Regions from separate parts of the Bacillus sp. C-3-6 genome, predicted to be linked through region 1. Evidence: a T-box and tRNA genes for the amino acid it is inferred to sense, from the RefSeq annotation. Region 1 holds a T-box; the other holds one or more tRNA genes.

Region 1 (9,132 bases):
TTTTTGAATAGCCATTGGTAATGGCCATTGTTTTCCTTTTATCGTTTGAACTGTTACCGTTACCTCACCAGCAACCTCTACACCACTAACACCAATTTCACCATCACCCATTGCTGCGTGTAAATCACCTAATGCTAATAGTGCTCCTGGGACATTAACTGGTAGTAGTAATGTTGTTCCTTCTTTAATTTCTTTACAGTCCATATTCCCGCCGTGATCATGCGGTGTGCCACATGAAATGCTCTCTTCTTTCGGTGCAGTACCAATTACCCCAATCATTGGATTAATCGGGATTTGTAGTTCACTTGAAAACAAAACATATTCATTATGTATTGGGACAATTTTCACTGTATTTTCATTTAACTCATCACCCATTACACCAAGGTTTGCACCTGTAGTTAAAACGCCCTGCTCTGCAATTTCAATTTTTTCAATCGTTACGACTAATATATCGCCAGGTTCTGCTCCTTTAACATATACAGGTCCAGTCGCTGGATTAATTCGGTTCCAATCTAATTCTTGAAACACAACATCTTCAGAATCGATTTGATTTTCAAAGCAATCATATGTTTCAAATACAAGACTGCTCCCAATTTCTACTTCCATACACGGCTTATTTTCTGGTGACATTGAGTAAATGATATGGTCTTTATGAATTCGATACATAATACCTCTCCCTTTTATATTTATCTACTATTACTAATTAGCTTTTTTTATACAAGCTCCTCTTAAAATTAAATGTTATTTTTATGTAAAAAAGCACGCAGATTGTTTTATAACATACACTCTTTACTATAACAGAAAGGTGGTATCACTATGCCCCTTATTCCATACAACGAAAGTGATGTTGATTTACTAGCTCGATTAATTCGTGCTGAAGCTGAAGGCGAAGGTCGCCAAGGTGAGGAGTTAGTTGGATGCGTTGTAGTAAACCGTGTATTTTGTGATTGCTTAGATTTTAAACAACTCCGTACCGTACGAGACGCTGTATATCAAAGCCCCGGCGGATTTGAAGCAGTACAATATGGATATTTTTATCAACGCGCTCGTGAATCAGAAAAAGAAATCGCACGAAAAGTTTTACAAGGTCAATGGCGCTGGCCTGCACGATGGGCTCTTTGGTATTTCCGTCCAGTTGGAGCTTGTCCGCCTGAATGGTATAATCAGCCATTTGTAGGACAGTTTAAAAGCCATTGTTTTTATGAACCAAGTGGTGATGAATGTCCGAAAATGTATTCACGATAGTAAAATTTGCAACGCAAGTACTTAGAAATTTTGGTACTTGCGTTGCTTTTAACTGTGTTTTAGAAATCTAATAGTGTGATGAAATTTTCTATGCCTACTACATGTATTAATAATGGTATACGAGGACCATTTGATTGATTCATAATGAGCTTATATATAATAGTGAATAATTGTTTTTGATTTTCTTTCATTATTTTTTTATTTTCATGATGACAAATCGCATATAATTGCTCCATTAAGTTAGAGTAATCTTTATTAGAACGAAGTATTTTACAAACTTCTACTAGCCATTCTTTCTGCCTTTCATCTAATGTGTAGTAAAACTCTGCATTTTTCTCCTCATTTACCGCGATTAATTTTTCAGATTGAAAGTTTCTTATCCAATACTCTGCGCGATTACTTATCGCTCTCATTTCATCTAATGCATAGCTCCTATCTATTTTCTTTAATATCTCCTGTAAAATAGTTGAATCAAAATTTAATAATGGTAACGTTCCTGCTACTTGATTAAATTTCGGATATTCTTTAAACTCGCTATCAACTTTAGAGATTTTAATTGCATTAAATAAATCTTCATTTTTGAGCGTTTTATTTTCATAACTATCTTTCAATCGTTCATACTCTGTATAATTACGAATCACATCTTCATCCAACCCAATATGAAAAGCAGCGCCTGGTTTGTATTTTGCAAACATAAAGAGAATTACTTCTGGTATATACACTTTCAATATATCGCTTGGTGTAATACTATTCCCTGAAGAACTAGACATTTTTTCATGATTCCCTTTAATACCAATGAAATCGTAAGCAACGTAATGAGGCGCTTCTCGATTGAATATTTTCCTTGCAATTTCTTTTGATACATTATAACTACCCGTTTCTGATGAATGATCTCTACCGCCCGGTTCAAAAATAACATCCTCTATCATCCATCTCATCGGCCAATCGATTTTCCAGTTTAGTTTCATTTTATTTGTATTTAATACGGATAACTCTTTTTCATTTCCGCATTCACATTCATACCGGACTGTTTTTAATACTTCATCAAAATGTGTAATAGTTGTTGTATCTTTTCCGCATCTCTCACAATATAATGTAGCTGGATAAAAGCTCTCTCGCTCTTCTTCACTACACTCTCCAGTTTTAAAACCCATTAAAATATCATATATTTCTTTTCGTTTATACAAGGCCTCTAATATATTTTCGTTATACCTTCCTCTTCTATATTCATCATGTTGATAAATAAATTCTACTTCAATTCCAAATGCTTGAAGCGATTTTTCAAACTCTTTTTCAAAATGCTCCGCATACGAGTTATGACATCCATACGGATCTGGAATATCACAGTATGGCATACCAATATACTTTGCAAAAGATGGATCAATATTTTTTGGAACTTTTCTAAACCTATCATAATCATCCCACGAAAATATAAAACGAGTCTTTTTCCCTAAATCTTGAAGTGCTCTTACTACGAAATAAGTCGTTACGATTTCACGAAAGTTCCCAATATGAACAGAACCTGACGGACTAATTCCAGATGCACAAACAAACATTTCTTTATTTGGATGTTTCCTAATTAATTCATGTGCTACTTCATACGCCCAATGCATATATTACTCACCTCAATTATTTTTTGTTTCTCATTTCCAGTTTTATGCAACAAAAAAACTCCCACCCCCAAGATTATTCATCTTGAGGACGAGAGTTGTTAGCTTCGCGGTACCACCTCAGTTTGTTAATATGTCACCATATTAACCTCTTCAGGTACGGCAAAATATGCTTATACCCTATCTCTATAACGGGAGAACCCGTCGCACCATCCCTAAATAAATTAGTTCCTTGCGCAGCTCCAAGTCTTTTTTCATTAAGATGTATACCGCTCTTTCTCAGCTACCAGAGCTCTCTGTACGTATTCTTTCTTAACTACTCTTCTCTTCTATGCCTTAAATATTAGTTTTTTAATATGATAATTTATAACACTTTTATTGTCAAACTTTTCCGAATCGAAATCGTAAAATTATCTAAAAAAATTCTTTATCGCTTCTAATTGAATTTTGTGGCTACACTCATCACAACAATATGCCCCTTTTGGTTTCTCTTTAAATCGCTTATATTTTTCACTACCTTCGTAAACACGAAATATATTCTTACAAGAAAAGCAAACAATCTCATAAAACATCATATGCATTTTCCTCTCCGTGTTTATAAACCTTTTAATCACTTGAGAAGATTAGTTTTCTAGAGCACAAATCATAATATCCTCTGACTAAAAGGTTTACCTCTATTCTTATCGAATTATATTAATATCTTATAACGCGAGGTGAACATCTTGTTCAGTAATATAGACTTAGTTTTAAATGTTAAAGCAAGTTTAGCTGAAGGACCATGTTGGAATGAAAAAAAGCAACTTTTATATTGGGTTGATATTATGGAGAAAAAATTATGCATATATAATCCTACTACCAATACGAACCGAGTAATCGCTCTCAATCAACAAATCGGCTGTGTTGTTCCATATTTAGAGGATGTACTACTCTTAGCTATGGAAAACGGCTTTTATTCTATTAATGTAAATACAGAAAAACTGACACATATTTTTGACCCCGAACCTCATTTAATAGAAAATCGTTTCAATGATGGAAAATGTGATCCAGCTGGTCGTTTCTGGGCAGGTACTACAGATACATACGGTATGAATGCTGCAGGTTCCTTATATTGTTTACATAATAATTTGAGTGTAGAGAAAAAAATTTCACACGTAAATACTTCAAACGGAATCGCTTGGTCACCTGATCATACATACTTTTACTTTATAGATACACCTACTAAAAAAGTGGTTCGCTATCAATATAATATACGTACTGGAGACATTCATAATCCAAGTGATGTAATCATTTTCTCTGAAAATGATGGTCTACCTGATGGTATGACAATTGACGAAGAAGGTTGTTTATGGATTGCACATTGGGGAGGTTCAAAAATAACTAGATGGAATCCCTCTACTGGAGAACAAATATTAAGTATTCCAATTCCTGCGTTATATGTAACATCATGTACATTTGGTGGGCCTAACTTAACTGATTTATATGTTACAACAGCCAGAACAAGAATGACGGATGACGAATTAAAAGAGTATCCACATGCTGGTGGTATTTTTCGAATTCAAACAAATATAAAAGGTTGTCCTACATATGAATTTTGCAATAAAAATATTGGAGTTGAAACAATGTGAACCGTATCGATTACATAAGACAAGAAGAAAAGAAATATCACGACCTTTGCTATGAACAATATAAACTGTTTGAAGCTGGCTCTTGGCTTTTCAAACCAGTTAAAACGGTTATGGACTTGATGAACCACTTTGACGGACAAAACAACTTGCAAGTACTTGACCTTGGCTCTGGCGTCGGTAGAAATAGCATTCCAATTGCACAAAAGATTAAAAATGCTAGCGGAACTGTTACATGTGTTGATTTACTTAATTCCGCTTTAACAAAGCTACAAATTTATAGCAAAGAACATGACGTATTCGAGGTTATAAAAACAGAACAAGCAGCAATTGAAAACTATCATATTAGACCTAATACTTATGACTATATCGTTGCAGTATCAAGTTTAGAGCATGTTAAATCAGAAGAAGATTTAAAAAACGTGCTCCAATCTATAAAAAGAGGTACAAAAAACGGTGGTATTAATTGTTTAATTATTAACTCTAACATACAAGAAATTGATTTAAAAACGAATGAAGAATTAGAGGCTTTAATTGAAATTAATCTCCTAACTGAAGAAATGATACGCCTATTAAAAAGTATTTATAAAGGATGGAAAGAAGTAAAAGTTGAAATAAAAGAATTAGCTTATAATATAGTTCGTAATGAAAGACACATTCGATTAAAAACAAATGCCATTACATTTGTCATTCAGAAATAATACTATAAAAAGTAAGGATATTTCCTCATATATTCATAGGAATACCCTTACCTTTTATTTTCATAAAATTATTTTGTTATTAGTTTTCGCATCATTTAAAATATAATTTTCATTCGACATACTACTCAGCTATTAATTGAATTCATTAACTGGAAGAAATATTCTGCTTCATGAGTCTCATTCAATTTATACCATGAATGAAGTGTATCCGGCGCAAATACATCTAATTTTTTAAGTACTTCCATGGCAAATTCTAGAGGCGCTACACCCGATGCAGTAATAAGGTTTCTACTAGACGCTACAGGTCCCACTTCATAAAAATTTTCTCCTTTATAAGTAGGACAAACCATTTTCATATACTCTAAACTATTACTTGTGTGATTTATAGAATCCAAGTAACCGTAATTTGCAAGACCTATAGTTGCACCGCAAATTGCCGCTACAATTGTACCAAGTTTTAAAGCTTCACCAACTGTTTTCAAAATAGGTTTATGTATTTCTTCACTCCAAGTATTCCCTCCAGGTAAAATTAATAAATCGTTACTTTCAAGGATACATTCATCTAGGGAAATATCCGGCTTTATATTCAAGCCTCCCATTGAAATAATCGTTTCTCTATTTATTCCAACTGTTACTACTTTAAAAGGCGCTACATCTTTTTTGAAATATCTTCCTGTATTAAGTTCAGCAATTAAATGTCCGTACTCCCAATCAGACATCGTGTCAAATACATATAGATAGGCTTTTCTTGTTTGCATTCAATAACACTCCATTCATATGCTACACTCTTAATTAAAACGAGTGTTCTTTTCAGTTTAACATTTTATGCAATATTTATGGTGTAAAATTCCAAATAAAAGAGCACTTGTTTCCGCAAGTGCTCTTTTCGGGGATTTTGAGATACCCTATTAACGAAAGTTAAGGTTACTTAAAGTTAAGAGGTATTTATACTATATGCTTGTCCTTTTTATTTGTGCATGATCAATATATAAACATCTTTAGAAATATTTAAAAACTTTTATTTATAGTTCCTTCTGGCATTTTATCATTAAGAAATTGATTGAAGGCTTATTTTCCATGTGCTTATTTGGTTCATCAATTTCGGAAACTTGTACTAGTCCATATTTATTAAAATCTCGTTTTATAGATTCAGAATTATAGAAGAACATTTTTACTCCTTCCATTATTTCGAAATAGTCTTTATCCAACTGTTTTCCCTTGCCAAACATTGGAGCTTTTTGAGAAACAGTTGTGAAAACCATATATCCACCTGGTTTTAGCTGATTATAACAATCTTTAATAAATTGCTCTCTCTCCTGCTTATTCAACAAATGTAGAAGTGCATGACTATATATACCATCATATGATTTGTTATCAAAAGGCATCTCATTTACCGAACCGTGATAGATACTAATATCTTCTAGGCCATTTTGCATTGCTAAATTAATGGCTGTTTTTGAAATTTCAATACCTGTTACATTTATACCATTATCGATAAAAACATTTGCATTTCTTCCATATCCAATACCCGGAACTAATATATCCTTAACGTTCTTTTCAAGAAAAAAATCTTTTGTCAAAATTGCAGATTCTGTAGGTTCAAATCCCCACATCGTTTGTTTTTCAATAAAACTTGATTCCCAAAATTCCATTATGTATCTATCTCCTTATTTTCAATCCATTTTCAGTATCAAATTAAAAGCATTTTTGTATTTGCTATACAGTTTTTTCTTCTATTCATACCACTTACCTTAGTCATCGTAGCTCCATTGAATATAGCATAATAATAAGCCTATATCTAATATAAAGATTGGTGAAAAATCTACCCTATTTTATTAATCTTTACGTTTATTGAAAATAAAAAAACAGCCAATATTTTTATTGTAGTATTGGCTTTTTCTCACGAGAAATTATCTTTTTATATTGTACCGATCTAATACTTTTTCTAACATTTCTAAAGTTATTGGTTGTGCTTTTTTTATTAATTGATAACCAATACGACCATTCGGTTCAGCTGTAACTTTTTGTAAAATCTTCAAATCATGAATTCCTTTTTCTCTTAATTGCATATAAAGTTGTTGTTCCGACATTTTTGCCTGCATCAAATTCTCTTTTACAATCTCTCCGTTTTCAACAATTATAATGCTACTTCCATTTAAAAATTCTTCCACCTTCCTTAATTTCAATTCAAAGAAATGAATGATAAGTAATATGCTTGCAAATATGATAGCCGCGAATATAGATGGGACTACTTTTCTACTTAATACAGGTTCTACAATAATACGGCCAATTGATACAACTATAATGATTTCAGCTCTTGTCATTTGGCTGACAGATGTACTACCTGTCATTTTCAAAACAATTATTCCAGTAAGAGTTAATATAATACTTTCCCAAATTATATTCATAATAACCCAATCCTTTAATGGTGTATTTTACTATCATTCCCATTAAAGGTGTGTTTTACTTACCTATTAAGTTGTTAAATCCTTCAGACCAAGATGGAAATAAAGGTATCCAACCATACTCTTTACGTGCCTTATTATTGGAAGCTCCTCTTTCCCAACTATTTTTCCCATCTTGAACTTTAGGCTGAGGTGCACCTATCGCTGCTGCATATATTGGTAACCATTCTTTACTAGTTGCTGGATAATTATCTACAGTATTTACGATTCCTGAAGGCCAATTAAGAGCTAGCATAGTAGCTCTTGCAGCATCTTCAACATGTATAAACGAGCTTATCCCGTCTGATGCGATAATTTCATTATTACGAACTTGATTTGCTATTAATCCGTTTTCCGCATACCATGTTCCTGGTCCGTATAATGTGCCGTAACGAAGTATAACCGATTCAGGTAACTCAGTAACAGCTTTTTCTAATTTCAATATGCCATTAACAGTGACTTGCCGAGGCATAGAAGCAGTAATATGTAGTGAGTCTTTTTCAGTCGCAAATGTATCCCCTGGTTCATACGCCCATGAAATACTTTGAGCGATTATTTTCTGTACCCCTACATTTTTAGCGGCATCGACAAGGTTACGAGTGCCTTTTGTTCTAATTTTTGCATTATCCTCAAAATTCCATGAAGACAATGACGTTAATTGATGAATAACTACATCGGGATTTGTTTCTTCTAATACAGAAAACACAGCCTTTCTATTAAATACATCAGCTATTATTGGTATAGCACCAATCTTTTTCATTGCTTCTACTTGCGAAGTATTACGGATCATCGCAAAAACTATATGCCCATTTTTTATTAACATTGGCAATAAAGAACGTCCTATTACACCAGTTGCACCTGCTACAAATATTTTCATATATGTTCCTCCTCATTTAGTAATCATAAATGTGACGAAACATTTGTGAGGTATGTGACAAATATTTGCTCATTTTTTTCGTTATTCATATGAAACATATACTTTTAATGGTTTAATTATCCCTAAACTCAATTCATCAAAGCATTCTATGAGTGAAGTATAATGTATTTCATGTTGAAAGATCTCTTCTATAAATGGTGTTTTTCCTATTTCTTTAAAAAACCAATCTGCATGTTTTTGATAATGGTATCCGTCACTTGATCCAATGATTTGCAATTCTTTCTGATAAAAGTTAGCAATTAATGTTAGTTCTTCAATATTACCATCAGACAGTATACATATTTCACCATTAGTTTTAAGAGTTTTTTGCAAAGTATGGAACCCACTATTTGTAGCAGAACATTCAAAACCATAATTATATGTTTCTATTATTTTCTCTTCTGAATCATATATGTTTTTCGCACCAAAATTCTTTGCAAAATCTCTTCTATTTTTATTAGGCTCAACAACATCCACGTGCTCAACGCCTACATAGTATTTTAAGAAATAACAAGCGAGTAAACCAATAACTCCCATTCCAGTTATAAGTACTTTTTCATCCTGTCGCGGGTTTAGTTTCAATACTCCTTTAGC
Region 2 (9,132 bases), 2.3 Mb from region 1:
CATGGAAGGGCCATCGCTCAACGGATAAAAGCTACCCCGGGGATAACAGGCTTATCTCCCCCAAGAGTCCACATCGACGGGGAGGTTTGGCACCTCGATGTCGGCTCATCGCATCCTGGGGCTGTAGTCGGTCCCAAGGGTTGGGCTGTTCGCCCATTAAAGCGGTACGCGAGCTGGGTTCAGAACGTCGTGAGACAGTTCGGTCCCTATCCGTCGTGGGCGTAGGAAATTTGAGAGGAGCTGTCCTTAGTACGAGAGGACCGGGATGGACGCACCGCTGGTGTACCAGTTGTTCTGCCAAGGGCATAGCTGGGTAGCTATGTGCGGAAGGGATAAGTGCTGAAAGCATCTAAGCATGAAGCCCCCCTCAAGATGAGATTTCCCATAGCGTAAGCTAGTAAGATCCCTGAAAGATGATCAGGTTGATAGGTTCGAGGTGGAAGCATGGTGACATGTGGAGCTGACGAATACTAATAGATCGAGGACTTAACCATATAATATGTAGCAATGTTATCTAGTTTTGAAGGAATATATATTTAAAATTCCTTTTGACATTCTGAAAAGAATGTGTATAATGATAAAAGTCTGGTAATGATGGCAGAGAGGTCACACCCGTTCCCATACCGAACACGGAAGTTAAGCTCTCTAGCGCCGATGGTAGTTGGGACCTTGTCCCTGTGAGAGTAGGACGTTGCCAGGCTTGTATTATTCCGCAGTAGCTCAGCGGTAGAGCTATCGGCTGTTAACCGATCGGTCGTAGGTTCGATTCCTACCTGCGGAGCCATTATGCTTCCATAGCTCAGCTGGTAGAGTACTTCCATGGTAAGGAAGAGGTCACCGGTTCAAGCCCGGTTGGAAGCTTGGAAAAGTTTTTAAATTTTTGGCCCGTTGGTCAAGTGGTTAAGACACCGCCCTTTCACGGCGGTAACACGGGTTCGAATCCCGTACGGGTCACCACTTTTGGAGGATTAGCTCAGCTGGGAGAGCACCTGCCTTACAAGCAGGGGGTCGGCGGTTCGATCCCGTCATCCTCCACCATATATGTTTAAATGTCGGAGGGGTAGCGAAGTGGCTAAACGCGGCGGACTGTAAATCCGCTCCTTCGGGTTCGGCAGTTCGAATCTGCCCCCCTCCACCATTTTCTTAAAAATAACCTGAAAGGGTTTATTTTTTTGAGAAGATAACCATACTAGTAAATATTAATGGGCTATAGCCAAGCGGTAAGGCAACGGACTTTGACTCCGTCATGCGCTGGTTCGAATCCAGCTAGCCCAGCCATTTACGAGCCATTAGCTCAGTTGGTAGAGCATCTGACTTTTAATCAGAGGGTCGAAGGTTCGAATCCTTCATGGCTCACCATTTTCGCGGAAGTAGTTCAGTGGTAGAATACAACCTTGCCAAGGTTGGGGTCGCGGGTTCGAATCCCGTCTTCCGCTTTATTACTAAGGGGCCTTAGCTCAGCTGGGAGAGCGCCTGCCTTGCACGCAGGAGGTCAGCGGTTCGATCCCGCTAGGCTCCATCTAAATAGAAAAAGCTTACATCATATGATGTAAGCTTTTTTGTGTTTAAAAAGACAACTTTTATATTTATCGTTTAAAATGAAGAAAACGTAAAAATAAGGGATGGGGGATAATTGTGAAAGTTGTTATTGCATCTGATTCATATAAAGAAAGCCTAAAAGCTATAGAAGTATGTGAAGCTATTGAAAGAGGTTTTAGAGCAATTTTTCCTAATGCAAAGTATGTGAAAATACCAATTGGAGATGGAGGAGAAGGGACGGTTGAATCGCTTGTTGATGCTACAGGGGGGAGAATTATATCAATTAGTGTGACAGGACCGCTTAGAGAAAGTGTACAAGCTTTTTATGGCGTGTCTAAAGATAAAAAGACAGCTTTTATTGAAATGGCAGCAGCATCAGGATTACAGCACGTTCCAGTTGAAAAGCGAAACCCACTTATTACAACGACAAAAGGAACAGGAGAACTTATATTACATGCGCTAAATCAAGGGGCGGAGTACATAATTTTAGGACTTGGAGGAAGTGCTACAAACGATGGTGGGGCAGGCATGTTAGCAGCTTTAGGAGTAAGATTTATAAATGACAAGGGTGAAGTAATAGATCCATCTGGAGGTACGTTACATTCGATTGTTGCTATTGATTTTTCACAAATGGACCCACGCTTAAAGGGGGTAAAGATAGAAGCGGCATGTGATGTGGATAATCCATTAGTCGGAATGCAGGGAGCATCTTTCGTATTTGGGAGACAAAAGGGTGCGAATGTAGAGATGATGAAAGAGCTAGATGAGAATTTAAAACATTATGCGAATATCCTTAAAAGATATGTATCTTCTGATGTATCTGAAATACCTGGTGCAGGGGCAGCAGGAGGAATGGGAGCGGCTGTTATTTCAGTGCTAAAGGGAGACTTGCGAAGGGGCATTGAAATTGTATTGGATTATACAAATTTCGATAAACATATAGAAGATGCAGATCTCATTATAACTGGTGAAGGTAGAATAGATGAACAAACTGCATATGGGAAGGCTCCTGTTGGTGTTGCGGGGCGTGCGAAACGTTTTTCTGTGCCTGTAATTGCTATTGGAGGGTCTGTATCATCTGATTATTCAGCCGTGTACGAGAAAGGAATAGATGCGGTATTTAGTATTACAACGAGACCGATGACACTAGAAGAAGCATATAGAGTAGCAGAAGAAAATATTGAAATGACAACGAAGAATATTGCAACAGTATGGAAAATAGCGTCAGAAAAACACTTCTAAATGTAGGGGTGTTTTTTTATTATTATTTAATAATAGTGATTGTGATTGTTTCATTAAGTTAACTTTATACATAGAATAGTCTTGAAATTTGATTTTCAACGTGAATATAAGTGAATAATTTGTATATCCATACAGAAAAATGTCGAGTTGAGTCAGACTATATAAAAGATTTAAAATATTTAGTGAAGGCACAGAAGGGGGATACTATCTATGAAAAAAGAAATCTCAGTTATTGGAGTTCCAATGGATTTAGGGCAGATGCGTCGTGGCGTTGATATGGGACCGAGCGCAATCCGTTATGCAGGGGTAATTGAAAGAATTGAAGAAATTGGATATAACGTTAAAGATATGGGAGATATACGTATAGAGAGAGAAAAAGAGATAGATGAAAATACAAAATTAAGAAACCTTACACAAGTTGCAACTGTATGTAATGAATTAGCAAGTAAGGTGGATCATATTATAGAAGAAGGTCGTTTTCCACTTGTATTAGGTGGTGACCATAGTATTGCTATCGGTACATTAGCTGGTGTAGCAAAACATTATAAAAACTTAGGTGTTATTTGGTATGATGCACACGGTGATTTAAATACAGAGGAAACTTCACCATCTGGAAATATTCACGGTATGTCACTTGCAGCAAGTTTAGGTTATGGACATTCTTCACTTGTAGATTTATATGGAGCATATCCAAAGGTGAAAAAAGAGAATGTCGTAATTATCGGTGCGCGTGCATTGGATGAAGGAGAAAAAGATTTCATTCGCAATGAAGGTATTAAAGTGTTCTCAATGCATGAAATTGATCGTATGGGGATGACGGCTGTTATGGAAGAAACAATCGCATATTTATCTCATACTGATGGTGTACACTTATCATTAGATTTAGATGGTCTTGATCCTCATGATGCACCAGGTGTTGGGACGCCTGTAATTGGTGGTCTATCTTATCGTGAAAGCCACTTGGCGATGGAAATGTTGGCAGAAGCGGATATTATCACATCTGCTGAATTTGTTGAGGTAAATACGATTTTAGATGAGAGAAATAGAACGGCAACAACAGCAGTTGCTTTAATGGGTTCTTTATTCGGTGAAAAACTAAAATAAATGTAAGAAAAGCAACTGAGAAGTTGCTTTTTTTATTTGAAAATAAGCGTATAATAATGATTTATATTATACTGTACAATAAAAATGTTTGACATCTTACCAATTTGAGCTAAAGGGGGTTGTTTGTAATTGTCGTTTGTTTCATGTATGGTATAATTAACTAGTTGTTGGAAATACATACAGATAGAGCATAAAACAATATTTCAATATACGGATAGAATTGCTCGTAAGTAGGAGGAAGGGATAGCATGCCTTTTGAAGATACGACCATTTTGAAATATCTTAGTACGGCATTAGATATTGCCATTGTATGGTTTATTATATATAAGCTAATTCTTATAATCCGAGGGACGAAAGCTGTTCAACTTTTAAAAGGGATTACAGTTATTATCGTCGTTAAGATGATCAGTATTTTCCTTGAATTGCGTACGCTATCTTGGCTAACTGAACAAGTATTAACGTGGGGATTTTTAGCCGTTATTATTATCTTTCAGCCAGAATTGCGAAGAGCACTTGAGCAGCTAGGGCGCGGGAGTTTATTTTCGCGTGTTGGAACGCATGAGGATGATGAACCTGAAATGGTTGCAACAGCGATAGCAAAAGCAACCGAATATATGGGGAAACGTAGAATTGGTGCATTAATTACTTTGTCAAAAGAGACCGGTATGGGTGATTATGTGGAAACGGGTATTCCGCTTAATGCAAACGTATCATCGGAATTACTTATTAATATTTTTATTCCAAATACACCTCTTCATGACGGAGCGGTAATTATGCAAGGAAGTACAATTAAAGCAGCAGCATGCTATCTTCCATTATCAGAAAGTCCGTTTATTTCTAAAGAATTAGGAACTAGACATCGTGCTGCAATGGGAGTTAGTGAAGTTACTGATAGTATTACAGTAGTTGTGTCTGAAGAAACTGGTCAAATTTCTTTAACGAAAAATGGTAAGTTGCATCGTGATTTGAAGACAGAACAGCTGAAGGATATGTTATTAGCTGAATTTAGTGGGAACGAAAAAACGACTTCTTCGTCTTTATGGAATTGGAGGAGAAAGCGTCATGGATAAGTTAATGGAGAATCATTGGTTTTTAAAAGGGATCTCATTACTATTGGCGTGTATGCTTTTTATGTCAGCGACGTTAACTGAGAAAAATACGACATCAGGTATATTACCTTTTGCAAATGATACGAAAGAAACATTAACTAATTATGAGATTAATCTTAAGTATGATGAGGAGAAATATATTGTAAGTGGTATTCCAGCAGAGGGCGTTAAGGTGAAGTTAGAAGGCCCAAAAGCATCAGTTGCTACAGCAAAAGCAAAAAAACAATTTGACATACCAATTGATTTGCGAGATAGTCCAAAAGGAACTTATGAGATTTCTTTAAAAACGAACGGGCTTCCAGACGATGTGAAAGGAACAGTTCAGCCATCAACAATTAAAGTTACTCTTCATGAAAAGGCGAGAAAATATGTTCATGTAGATTTGAAATTATCAAATGAGGATCAAATGCCAGCGGGGGCTACTCTCGAAAAATCAAGCATTAAACCGGATACTGTTGAGGTAGTTGGGACGAAAGAAGAAATTGAAAGCATTTCATCTGCCAAAGCGTATGTTGATTTAAAAGGTGTTAATAAAACTGTTACAAAAACGCCCGAAGTTACATTATACAATAAAGAAGGAAAACGTTTAAATGTAAGAACAAGTCCATCTAAAATTAGTGTAACGTTGAATGTGGCAACGCAAACTACAGCCAATAATACTGAAAAAACTGTTCCTGTAACGTATACGAAGAAGGGGAGTTTAGCAGAAGGATTGGCAGTTACAAATATCAGTGTCGAGCCAAGAGAGGTAACGATAGCTGGTCCAAAAGATATTTTGGATAATATACAATCGCTAGAGGGGGTCGAAGTAGATCTTAGTCAATTGACAGAGTCTACAACATTCGATGCCTCTGTTTTATTACCCAAGGGTGTAACCAGTGCAAAACCGAATCAAGTGAAGGTTTCAGTGGGAGTGCAAAAAACAAAACAAACGAAAACAAAAACGATTGATGGCATCCCAATCCAAAAAAATGGACTTTCTAAAGATGTTACGGCTCAGCTAATTTCGCCGCAAGATGGAAAGATAAGTGTTGATATTTCAGGAGAAGCAAGTATAGTAGATAAAATAACAGCTGCCCAAATAACAGCGGTAATTAATTTGCAAAATGTATCTTCAGGGACGAAAGATATTTCTATTCAAGTGAGTGGTCCTGGTAATATTTCAATAGAGCCAAAACAAAAAAGTGCTAAAGTTACTATTGTAAAGAAAGAAAAACCAGATAAAGAAGTACAGGGTAACGGTCAACAACCGGATTCAAACACCAATCAAGAAAATCAAAATGAGAAGCCAAAAAATCCTGAATCCAATCAAGAAAAAGAAACGGAACAGGAAAGTAATCAAAATAAAGATAAAGATAAAGATAAAGATAAAGATAAAGAAAATAGTCAAGAACCAACGGTAGATAACCATAATCAAAAAGAGCAAGAAAAAGGAGCGAATCATAATGGGTAAATATTTTGGTACAGATGGAGTACGTGGAGTTGCAAATAAGGAGTTAACACCTGAATTAGCTTTCAAAATTGGGCGTTTTGGTGGTTATGTATTAACAAAAGATACAGATCGTCCAAAAGTAATTATCGGTCGTGATACACGTGTATCTGGTCATATGTTAGAAGGAGCTTTAGTAGCAGGTCTATTATCAACTGGAGCAGAAGTAATGCGCCTTGGCGTTATTTCTACACCGGGCGTTGCTTATTTAACAAAAGCACTAGATGCACAAGCAGGTGTTATGATTTCTGCATCTCATAATCCAGTACAAGATAACGGTATTAAATTCTTTGGTTCAGACGGCTTTAAATTAACAGATGAGCAAGAAGCTGAGATTGAAGCTTTATTAGACAAAGAAGTTGATGAACTACCACGTCCGACAGGTACTAATCTTGGACAAGTGAGTGATTACTTTGAAGGTGGACAAAAATATTTACAGTACATTAAACAAACTGTTGAAGAAGATTTCTCTGGCCTACATATCGCTTTAGATTGTGCACATGGTGCAACTTCGTCTCTAGCTCCATACTTATTTGCAGACCTAGAAGCTGATATTTCAACAATGGGAACTTCTCCAAACGGTATGAATATTAACGAGGGTGTAGGATCTACACATCCAGAAGGCTTAGCTGAATTGGTAAAAGAAAAAGGTGCGGATATCGGACTTGCTTTTGATGGCGATGGCGACCGTTTAATTGCTGTAGACGAAAAAGGAAACATCGTTGACGGTGATCAAATTATGTTTATTTGTGCGAAGTACATGAAAGAAACTGGTCAATTAAAACATAATACAGTTGTTTCAACTGTTATGAGTAACTTAGGTTTCTACAAAGCACTTGAAGCAAACAATATTACAAGTGATAAAACAGCAGTTGGTGACCGCTATGTAATGGAAGAGATGAAACGCGGTGGTTACAACTTAGGTGGAGAACAATCAGGCCATATTATCTTACTTGATTACATTACAACTGGTGACGGAATGTTAAGTGCACTTCAACTTGTAAACATCATGAAAATGACGAAAAAACCATTATCTGAGCTTGCAGGAGAAATGACGAAATTCCCACAATTGCTAGTAAACGTTCGTGTAACAGATAAAAAATTAGCATTAGAAAATGAAAAAATTAAAGAAATTATTCGTGTTGTAGAGGAAGAAATGAACGGTGATGGCCGTATTCTTGTTCGTCCATCTGGAACAGAGCCACTTATTCGTGTAATGGCAGAAGCACCAACACAAGAAGTTTGTGATGCATATGTACATCGCATTGTAGAAGTTGTGAAAGCCGAAGTTGGCGCTGAGTAATTAGCTGAATTTATATGAAAAAGGAGCACAAAAAGTGCTCCTTTTTCATATGTTTTATAGACGATGAAAAAAATTTCATTGACGGTTTATCCATGTTTGTTATAAGATGGTCTTGTTCTTTTTCTCAAAGGAAATATTGTGAATTATAAAAGCGCCAGAACTACAAATAGTGTAGTTGACGAGGTGGGGTTTATCGAGATTTCGGCGGATGACTCCCGGTTGTTCATCACAACCGCAAACTTTTACTTAAATCATTAAGGTGACTTAGTGGACAAAGGTGAAAGTGTGATGAGAGAAGAGGAACGGATGAAAACTAGCTGTATAAGTATATACGGACTTAAACCCAATCGAGAGGAAGGTGAAAGCCGTTACAAGCTTACAGGGCTAGCAATATGTAATCCGTTTTTTTAGTATAAATAAAAATGGTATCGGACTATGTCGTTACATGTTCGCAGAGCAGTGTAAGCATTTGTAACGGCGACTAAACATGTGTGGAATCGTAGGATTTATTGGAGAGCAAGATGCAAAGGAAATTTTATTAAAAGGTTTAGAAAAGCTAGAATATCGTGGATATGATTCAGCAGGTATTGCAGTACAAGCAGAGAACGGTGTTGTTGTATACAAAGAAAAAGGCCGTATCGCAAAACTTCGTGAAATCGTAGATGAGAACGTAGCAGCAAGCGTAGGTATCGGACACACACGCTGGGCTACACACGGTGTTCCAAGTAAAGTAAACGCGCATCCGCATCAAAGTACATCAAAACGCTTTACACTAGTTCATAACGGTGTAATTGAAAACTATGAATTAGTGAAAAAGGAATATTTACAAGATGTAACGTTCGTAAGTGAAACAGATACAGAGATTATCGTACAGCTTATGGAACAACAAGTGAGCACAGGATTAAGTGTAGAAGAAGCGTTCCGTAATACGCTATCTCTTTTACATGGCTCTTATGCAATCGGATTACTTGATGCTGAAAATCCAAACATGATTTATGTTGCTAAAAACAAAAGCCCGCTATTAGTAGGTGTTGGTGACAACTTTAATGTTGTGGCGAGCGACGCTATGGCGATGTTACAAGTTACAGATCAATTTATTGAGTTAATGGATAAAGAAATCGTAATCGTAACGAAAGAAAGTATTACAATTAAAAACTTACAAGGTGAAACGATTGAACGTGCACCGTTTACAGCGGAATTAGATGCAAGTGATATTGAAAAAGGAACATACCCTCATTTCATGCTTAAAGAAATCGATGAGCAACCACTTGTAATCCGTAATATAATTCAAAAGTATCAAGATGAAAATGGCGAGATTGAATTAAATCAAGACATTCGCAATGCGA

What was found. The T-box of region 1 lies ahead of lysS (lysine--tRNA ligase). A T-box ahead of a tRNA ligase gene usually reads a tRNA of that ligase, here a tRNA-Lys.
Region 2: it encodes a tRNA-Lys, which carries the amino acid that the T-box ahead of lysS (lysine--tRNA ligase) is inferred to sense. The anticodon was not compared.

What each region holds. Positions count from the first base shown of each region.
Region 1 is NZ_CM137247.1:2,423,625-2,432,756, reverse strand. It holds gene ACW0JX_RS12390 (acetamidase/formamidase family protein) at 1-666, opposite strand, end outside; gene ACW0JX_RS12385 (cell wall hydrolase) at 817-1,245, shown strand; gene lysS (lysine--tRNA ligase) at 1,305-2,858, opposite strand; T-box leader at 2,940-3,196, opposite strand; gene ACW0JX_RS12375 (DUF2197 domain-containing protein) at 3,266-3,436, opposite strand; gene ACW0JX_RS12370 (SMP-30/gluconolactonase/LRE family protein) at 3,578-4,480, shown strand; gene ACW0JX_RS12365 (class I SAM-dependent methyltransferase) at 4,477-5,178, shown strand; gene ACW0JX_RS12360 (type 1 glutamine amidotransferase family protein) at 5,304-5,936, opposite strand; gene ACW0JX_RS12355 (class I SAM-dependent methyltransferase) at 6,201-6,830, opposite strand; gene ACW0JX_RS12350 (DUF421 domain-containing protein) at 7,089-7,586, opposite strand; gene ACW0JX_RS12345 (NAD-dependent epimerase/dehydratase family protein) at 7,642-8,499, opposite strand; gene ACW0JX_RS12340 (zinc-dependent alcohol dehydrogenase) at 8,581-9,132, opposite strand, start outside.
Region 2 is NZ_CM137247.1:155,002-164,133, forward strand. It holds rRNA gene ACW0JX_RS00885 (23S ribosomal RNA) at 1-494, shown strand, start outside; rRNA gene rrf (5S ribosomal RNA) at 585-700, shown strand; tRNA gene ACW0JX_RS00895 (tRNA-Asn) at 710-784, shown strand; tRNA gene ACW0JX_RS00900 (tRNA-Thr) at 789-861, shown strand; tRNA gene ACW0JX_RS00905 (tRNA-Glu) at 883-957, shown strand; tRNA gene ACW0JX_RS00910 (tRNA-Val) at 963-1,038, shown strand; tRNA gene ACW0JX_RS00915 (tRNA-Tyr) at 1,055-1,138, shown strand; tRNA gene ACW0JX_RS00920 (tRNA-Gln) at 1,204-1,278, shown strand; tRNA gene ACW0JX_RS00925 (tRNA-Lys) at 1,284-1,359, shown strand; tRNA gene ACW0JX_RS00930 (tRNA-Gly) at 1,365-1,436, shown strand; tRNA gene ACW0JX_RS00935 (tRNA-Ala) at 1,447-1,519, shown strand; gene ACW0JX_RS00940 (glycerate kinase) at 1,636-2,781, shown strand; gene rocF (arginase) at 2,992-3,885, shown strand; gene cdaA (diadenylate cyclase CdaA) at 4,134-4,955, shown strand; gene ACW0JX_RS00955 (CdaR family protein) at 4,948-6,447, shown strand; gene glmM (phosphoglucosamine mutase) at 6,440-7,786, shown strand; partial or broken gene ACW0JX_RS00965 (hypothetical protein) at 8,075-8,261, shown strand; gene glmS (glutamine--fructose-6-phosphate transaminase (isomerizing)) at 8,274-9,132, shown strand, end outside.